2 linked regions of the Haloactinospora alba genome follow. The protein of the gene in region 2 interacts with the protein of the main gene of each other region in a pairwise test. Links are inferred from orthologs where the notes say so. Each region holds a gene or a part of one and is shown on either strand. Other genes may lie near its edges.

Evidence for each region. The genes of interacting proteins can lie anywhere in the genome.
Region 1: the proteins of sufU (region 2) and FHX37_RS03645 interact in binary tests that used the Escherichia coli proteins (3 or more experiments, as listed by UniProt). The link is inferred for Haloactinospora alba from one-to-one orthologs.

Annotation. Positions count from the first base shown.
Region 1 is NZ_VFQC01000001.1:759,585-763,554, forward strand. The notes cover bases 361-3,310. They hold FHX37_RS03645 (cysteine desulfurase family protein), read left to right. Parts: upstream 361-1,228; coding sequence 1,229-2,392; downstream 2,393-3,310. Other genes in these bases: FHX37_RS03640 (electron transfer flavoprotein subunit alpha/FixB family protein), read left to right, coding at 361-1,132; FHX37_RS03650 (DUF695 domain-containing protein), read right to left, coding at 2,443-3,310. Outside these bases: FHX37_RS03635 (electron transfer flavoprotein subunit beta/FixA family protein), read left to right, coding at 1-156; more of FHX37_RS03640, read left to right, coding at 188-360; more of FHX37_RS03650, read right to left, coding at 3,311-3,621. UniProt on the Escherichia coli protein: Master enzyme that delivers sulfur to a number of partners involved in Fe-S cluster assembly, tRNA modification or cofactor biosynthesis. Catalyzes the removal of elemental sulfur from cysteine to produce alanine.
Region 2 is NZ_VFQC01000001.1:1,408,494-1,412,504, forward strand. What follows is about bases 707-3,692. They hold sufU (Fe-S cluster assembly sulfur transfer protein SufU), read left to right. Parts: upstream 707-1,951; coding sequence 1,952-2,434; downstream 2,435-3,692. Other genes in these bases: FHX37_RS06395 (cysteine desulfurase), read left to right, coding at 707-1,930; FHX37_RS06405 (metal-sulfur cluster assembly factor), read left to right, coding at 2,431-2,787; FHX37_RS06410 (hypothetical protein), read right to left, coding at 2,887-3,692. Also shown: Fe-S cluster assembly ATPase SufC, read left to right, coding at 1-638; more of FHX37_RS06395, read left to right, coding at 641-706; more of FHX37_RS06410, read right to left, coding at 3,693-4,011. UniProt on the Escherichia coli protein: A scaffold on which IscS assembles Fe-S clusters. Exists as 2 interconverting forms, a structured (S) and disordered (D) form. The D-state is the preferred substrate for IscS.

The DNA of each region.
Region 1 (3,970 bases), 650 kb from region 2 along the record:
GGGATCGAGCAGGACAAGGTCGGACTCGCGAACGCCGCGACCGAGACCGTGGACTTCGCGCCGGCTCCGCCGCGACCCGCGGGCACTGTCGTCAAGGACGAGGGCGACGGCGGCACGAAGGCCGCCGAGTTCCTCGCCGAGAAGAAGTTCGTTTAGGTCCGGCGGAGACGAAAGAGGGAATCGAGAAATGGCTGAGGTCCTCGTCCTCGTCGACCACGTCGACGGGGAGGTAAAGAAGGTCACCAACGAGCTGCTCACCGCCGCGCGACGCGTCGGTGAACCCGCGGCCGTGTGGGTCGGCGCCGGCGCCGACGCCGCCGCACCGAAACTCGCCGAGTTCGGCGCGGAGAAGGTGTACACGGCCAGCTCCGAACTCAACGACTACGTCGTCGCCCCCAAGGCGGAGCTCCTCGCCAAGCTGGCCGGGGAGAACTCTGCGGCTGCGGTTCTGGTGTCCGCCACCCCCGAGAACAAGGAGGTGGCCGCGCGTACCGCGGTCAAGCTGGGATCGGGCGCCCTGACCGACGTGGTGGACGTGACCCCCGAGCTGGTGACCGAGCACAGCATCTTCGGTGGCGCCACCGTCACCCACGCCAAGGTGCGCACCGGTGCCCCGGTGGTCGCCCTGCGCCCCAACTCCGTGACCGCCGAGGCCTCCCAGGGGGCCGGGGCCCAGGAGGAGGTCTCCGTGGACCTCCCCGAGTCCGCGACCTCGGCGAAGGTCGTGGAACGGGTCAAGCAGGAGCGCGGCGCACGCCCCGAACTCACCGAGGCCGCGATCGTCGTCTCCGGTGGCCGGGGCGTCGGTTCCGAGGACTTCTCCGTGGTGGAGTCCCTCGCGGACTCGCTCGGTGCCGCCGTGGGCGCGTCCCGTGCCGCTGTGGACTCCGGCTGGTACCCCAACGAGTTCCAGGTCGGCCAGACCGGGAAGACGATCAGCCCGAACCTGTACATCGCGCTGGGCATCTCCGGAGCGATCCAGCACCGGGCGGGTATGCAGACCTCGAAGAACATCGTCGCGGTCAACAAGGACCCGGAGGCTCCCATCCACGAGATCAGCGACTTCAGCGTGGTGGGGGACCTGCACAAGGTGGCGCCGCAACTGACCGACGAGGTCAACAAGCGCAAGTGAGCTGCCTGCTGGCCGGGGGAGTGGGACATCCGACCCGTTCCCCCGACCGCCCTGCGGGACAGCGGGCACGCGCCCGGCCGTATCCTGGGCAGTGCCATGGTGTATCTGGATCACGCCGCCACAACAGCCGTCCGCCCCGAGGCCGTCGCCGACATGACCGAGGAGTTCGGTCAGCTCGGCAACGCCTCCTCACTGCACGGGGCCGGCCGCCGGGCGCGCCGGGTGGTCGAGGAGGCCCGCGAGGACATCGCCGGGGCCTTCGGCGTCACTCCCTACGAGGTGGTGTTCACCGGTGGGGGGACGGAGGCGAACAACCTCGCGGTCAAAGGGCTGTTCTGGGCGCGTAACCGTGCTTCCCCCGAGCGCCGGCGCATCCTGGTGAGCGCGGTGGAGCACCACGCCGTGCTCGATCCGGCGCGTTGGATGGCCGACGCGCAGGGGGCGGTCTACGAGGAGCTCCCGGTCGACGAGTACGGCCGGGTCCCGCCGCGGGAGCTGCGTGCCGCGATCGAGAGGAACCCCGCCGACGTCGCCCTGGTATCGGTCATGTGGGCGAACAACGAGGTGGGAACGCTCCAGCCCGTGCACGCGTTGGCGGAGATCGCCCGGGAGTACGGCATCCCGTTGCACACGGACGCCGTGCAGGCGGTCGGTACGCAGCCGATCGATATGGGCTCCGTGTCCGCGCTCACGGTGTCCGGCCACAAGATCGGCGGTCCGATGGGGGCGGGCGCGCTCCTGCTCGCGCGCGGGGTGGACCCCGTCCCGGTCCTGCACGGTGGCGGACAGGAGCGGGAGGTGCGCTCCGGAACGGTCATGACACCACTGCTGCGCGGAATGGCCACCTCGGTCCGGATGGCTGTCGAGGAGCGGGAGCCGCACGCGGCCCACCTCGCCAAACTCCGGGACGAACTGGTCACGGCGGTGCGGGACGCTGTCCCCGAGGCCGTGGTGAACGGTCACCCCACCGAGCGCCTCCCTGGCAACGCTCACGTCTCGTTCCCCGGTTGCGAGGGGGACGCCCTGCTCATGCTGCTCGACGCTCGCGGCATCCAGTGCTCGACGGGCTCGGCCTGCTCCTCCGGCGTGGCACAGGCGAGCCACGTGCTGCTCGCCATGGGCGCCGCGGAGGAGACAGCGCGCAGTTCCCTGCGTTTCTCACTGGGGCGGGACTCCTCCAGTGCCGACGTCTCCGCCCTGTACTCGGCCCTCGGCCCCGCGGTCGAACGTGCTCGCCGCGCCCGGGAGAAGCGCCACTGAGCACCGCCGGCCGTGGCACACCGGGCGCGGGGAGGGTGCGGACGGGCGGGTCAGGACCCCAGCTGGCGCCGGAACATGGTACGTAGCTGGTTGATGGACTGCCATTCCGGGTCGAGCCGGCTCTGTACCGTGGAGCGGCCTTCGGACCACTCACGCACGGCCGCTTCCACCTCGGGGAGAACGCCCGACTCCGGATCGAGGTAGTAGTGCAGCTGCCGGTGCCCTCCCACCGTCTGCTGGGCGAGGAGAGCTCCGTTGTCGCCCAGGATGCCGTCGACACGCGTGACGAACTCGTCCAGCGCGGACGCGGAGGGCTCCACCGGGCGTTTGTCGTTGTCGCTGTGGGCGTAACCGAGTGACACCTGGACGTAAAGCGTGAAAGCGGGAAAGTCGCGCCGGTGCAGCGGGTGGCGGAGGGAGAACTCGACGATCCCCCGCAACGGGACGCGCATCTGCAGCGTGGGCCAGCTGTTCGCGTTCCCGCCGCCGGAGAGCTGACGCACCACGGCAGGCAGCGAGGTCGGGGGCAGCGGGTCCAGCGGCCGTTCCGCCAGGGGCTCCACTCCGGCTATCCAGCGCACGTAGTCGTCCTCGCCCAGCGCGAGCATCACCACGTGCTCGGCCAGACTGGTTTGGGTCTCCTCGGGAAGGAACATGTTGTCCGGGTGGTACACCCCGGCGTCGATCGTGCCCTGCCGCTGGTCCACCCGGAGGGACAGGGCGGCGTGTGACAGGTCGAACGTGTGGTCGTCCCAGGTGATCGAGCTGGTGAGCTGCTCGTGGTCCGCCGGGTAGGCGGGGTGGAACTGCCACTCCGCGTCCTTGGGGGCGGAACGCAGCCACCGCTCGGTGAGGATGCGCGCCGAGTCGTCCGGCCCACCACTGAGGGTCAGCGCGTAGGAAGCCGTACTTCCCAGCAGCGCCAACGGATCGTCCATGTCGGACATCCGCGCCATGAGTTCCTCGGGATCCTCGTCCCCCATGGTGCCGAGGTCACCGGGTCCGCTGTCCGCGGAGCGGGAAACGGCGGAGACCTCCCATGTCAGTTCGGGATGGATCCGCTGTACCCGTTCGGTGACACGGGCGGCGGTCTCCTCGGGAACCGGTTCGCCCGCGTCGACCGACGCGGCCAACGTGCCACGGACGTCGTCCCAGTGTGCCCAGAACTCGTCCACGGCTGCGACGGATCCGGTCTCGTCAGCGGAGCGGCGACGGCGAAACAGAGCCATACCCCTAATTTTCGCAGAGCCGCGCGGTGAGCGCGCCACATGAGCGCTCGGCAGCGGGCCCGGTTCCCGAACCGAGCACAGCGCGACGGCGCATAGGCTTGCGGGACTATAGACTGAGAGTGGCTTGGGGTAGGGGCGTCCGTGCTGCGGACAGCGCTCGGTCCGTGCTCGCGCCAGCTCCGGCCGCCGTCGCACCGACCGCCTGAGCGGACACTGTTCGTCACGGCGGCGCGGGAGCCTCGCGTGGCAGGACGAGTGCCCGCCGTAGGAGCCCTCTACCCGTCTGTCCGTTCCGGGACGGGCAGCGACCTCGACACCACGCAGAAGGAAGGAGAACGGGCGTTTTCCC
Region 2 (4,011 bases):
GTTCGGGAAAGTCCACCCTCGCCTACGCCATCGCGGGACATCCGCGTTACGAGATCACCGACGGGGAGGTCCTCCTCGACGGTGAGAACGTTCTGGAGATGAGCGTGGACGAGCGGGCCCGCGCCGGTCTCTTCCTCGCCATGCAGTACCCCGTCGAGGTCCCCGGCGTCTCCATGTCCAACTTCCTGCGCAGCTCGGTTACCGCCGTGCGCGGCGAGGCGCCGAAACTGCGGACCTTCTCCAAGGAACTCCAGGGGAGCATGTCCGACCTCTCCATCGACCCCTCCTTCGCCAACCGTGGCGTTAACGAGGGCTTCTCCGGTGGTGAGAAGAAGCGGCACGAGATTCTCCAACTCGAGTTGCTGAAACCGAGGATGGCCATCCTGGACGAGACCGACTCCGGTCTCGACGTGGACGCCCTGAAGGTCGTCTCGGAGGGCATCAACCGGGTGCGGTCCAACAGTGATCTCGGCGTCATGCTGATCACCCACTACAGTCGGGTTCTCAACCACGTGCAGCCGGACTTCGTCCACGTCTTCGCCAACGGTCAGATCGCCGCATCCGGCGGCCCCGAGATGGCCGAACAGCTGGAGTCCGAAGGCTACGAGCGTTTCGTGAAGGCAGGCGCGAACAAGTGACGATGAGCGCGACCGGCCAGCTCGACGTGGACGCCATCCGGGCCGACTTCGACATCCTGGCCCGGACCGTCCGCGACGAGCGCCCCTTGGTGTACCTCGACTCCGGGGCGACCTCGCAGAAGCCCCGGCAGGTACTCGACGCCGAACGCGGGTTCTACGAGCGGCACAACGCCGCGGTGCACCGTGGTGCCCACCAGCTCGCGGAAGAGGCCACCGACGCCTACGAGGGCGCACGAGCCACGATCGCCTCGTTCGTCGGGGCACGCTCCGACGAGGTGGTGTTCACCAAGAACACCACCGAGGCGGTCAACCTCGTCGCCTACGCCATGAGCAACAGCAACACGGCTGCGGACAGCGAGGGCCGGGACCGTTTCCGCGTGGGACCGGGCGACGAGATCGTCGTCACCGAGATGGAGCACCACGGCAACCTGGTTCCGTGGCAGCAACTGTGCCAGCGCACCGGTGCCACGTTGCGCTGGTTCCCGCTCACCGACGAGGGGCGCCTGGACCTCACGGACCTCCACGACCTGGTCAACGAGCGCACCAAGCTCGTCGCGGTCGTGCACCAGTCCAACGTGCTCGGCACGGTCGCGCCCGTGTCCACGATCACCGAACGGGCGCGCCAGGTGGGCGCGCTCGTCCTGTTGGACGGCGCCCAGTCGGTGCCGCACATGCCGGTGGACGTGCGGGAACTCGACGTCGACTTCCTCGCGTTCTCCGGGCACAAGATGCTCGGGCCCAACGGTATCGGTGTGCTGTGGGGGCGTCCGGAGCTGCTCGCCGCGATGCCGCCCTTCCTCACCGGCGGATCGATGATCGGTGTCGTCTACATGGACCACACCACCTGGGCGGACCCGCCGCAGCGGTTCGAGGCCGGAACGCCGGTGGCCCCGCAGGCCGTCGGCCTGGCCGCGGCGTGTGACTACCTGAGCAGCGTGGGGATGGCCAACGTGCATGCCCACGAGCACGCGCTCACCGAGTACGCCCTCAAGCAGGTCGGTTCCCTGCCGGGGGTGCGGATCGTCGGACCGATGGACGCCGAGGACCGTGGCGGAGCGATCTCCTTCGTCGTGGACGATATCCACCCCCACGACGTCGGCCAGGTACTGGACGACCAGGGAGTCGCCGCACGGGTGGGACACCACTGCGCGTGGCCGTTGCACCGCCGCTACAACGTGGTGGCGACCACGCGCGCTTCGTTCTACCTGTACAACGACTTCGAGGATGTCGACGCTCTCGTGGCGGGCATCCAAGCGGCGCAACGGTTCTTCGGCACCATTCCGGAGCGTTGAGAGAGGGCCTCAGAACTCACGATGCAGTTGGACGCGATGTACCAGGAGATCATCCTGGACCACTACCGCAACCCACACAACAAGGGCTTGCGGGACCCGCACAACGGCGAGGCGCACCACATCAACCCCACGTGCGGGGACGAGGTCACCCTGCGGGTGACACTCACCCCGGCTGACGGGTCGGTTATCGACGGGTCAGCGACGGTCAGTGACGTGTCCTACGACAGTATGGGGTGCTCGATCAGCCAGGCGAGCACCTCGGTACTGACCGATCTCCTGATCGGCAAGACCGTGGACCAGGGGATGCGGATCGCCGAGGAGTTCAACGAACTCATGCAGTCGCGAGGGCAGGGCGAACCGGACGAGGACGTCCTGGAGGACGCGGTGGCCTTCGCCGGTGTCTCGAAATACCCTGCCCGTATCAAGTGCGCCCTGCTCGCCTGGATGGCGTGGAAGGACGCGACCGCCCAGTCCCTGCAGAACGAGAAGGAGGGCGCCTCATGACGGAGAACGACACCGCCACCACCGCGACGGCATCGGAGCAGGGCCAGGAAGGTCTGGCTGAGGACATCAGCGAGGCGCTGAAGGACGTTGTCGACCCCGAGCTCGGGGTGAACGTGGTGGACCTGGGACTGCTGTACGGGGTGAACGTCGAGGAGAGCACGATCACTCTCGACATGACGCTGACCAGTGCCGCCTGTCCACTGACCGACGTGATCGAGGACCAGGCCACCAGCGCCCTGGACGAGTTCGGCCGCGAGGTCAAGATCAACTGGGTCTGGATGCCGCCGTGGGGACCGGACAAGATCACGGAGGACGGCAGGGACCAGCTGCGTATGCTCGGGTTCAACGTCTGACCGTCCCGGAGCGGACAACAAGCGAGAAGCGGGGAGCGGTTGGTCCAGCCGCCCCGCGATGTGAGGGCGCCCTGTCGTGAGGGCGCCCTCACATCGTTCCTACAGGGTGGCGTACAGCGTGGAGCGCAACTCGTTGACGAGGTCCGTGTCACCACGCTGGTTGAGGTGTTCCAGCAGGGAGTGCGGGTTGGACAGCTCACTCCCGTCATCTGCGCTGACCCGGTGCGCGATGATGCCCAACGCCTCCTCCACCGAGGCGGGCGCCGTGTAGCCGATGAGATGCAGCGCCTTGCCCATCGGGCCGTTGTCGCCGAGGTCGGCGGCCGGTAGGCGCCGGGCGTCGAGGCGGTCCTCGTCGACCGTGATGAACACCCGGTCTCCCGCTTCGGCCGACAAGCGGCGCAGCAACGGGCGCAACGAGTCGAAGGCGGGCTGGTCCCGCCAGACGAGGACCAGAAGGTCGGCGCCAGGCGCGGTGAGGCACAACAGCCGTCCGGGCTGCAACCCCAGATAGGTCGCGTATCCCGGCGGGACAACGACGGGTGCTCCGTTGAGATGGTCGGCGGAAACATCCACCCGGTGCCACCAGCGTCCGTCCGGGGCGCGGAAGCAGCGGGCTGACGTGGAGATTCCGGTGTGCCCTTCGTCCTCCGGCTCGTGCTGTTGAGCCGTTTCGGGACGGCGGCGGATCGGGAGGCCGTTCGTCGTTGTCGAACCGTTGGCCTCCACCGGCTGTTCGGGAGGGGCGTTGCGCGCGGTCGGCGGCGGAGGGGACGGGGCCTCCGCCGGGGTCGACGGGTCCACCAGCACGTAGCCGTCGCGAATGCTCACGCCGGGGGTGCTGAGCAGCCACGCGCGCAGGACCTGTTCCCGGATACCGAGGCGTCCCAGCCGCGCTCCGGCATCGGGAAGACTGGGTGCGTCTCCCAGCATCTCGCGGGTCTGCGCACGCAACCGCTCCGGATCGTCGTTGACGAGCCACCCGTTGTGCAGCCGCCGGTCGGTGAACAGGGTGATGAGCACCCGCCACAACGGGATCCCGAGGCTGGGAACGTTGACGGGGTGTTCGGTGTGCGCGCTGATGAGGTGGTCGATGGTGCAGGCACTGCCGAGCCAGTCGGACAGTTCGCGTAGGTGCTGGGTCACGGGCGCGCCCTCGGCGGATCCCAGCCACCGCAGCAGCCGCTCCTCGACACTGCGCTGTGCGGCGCGGATGTCGCCCGG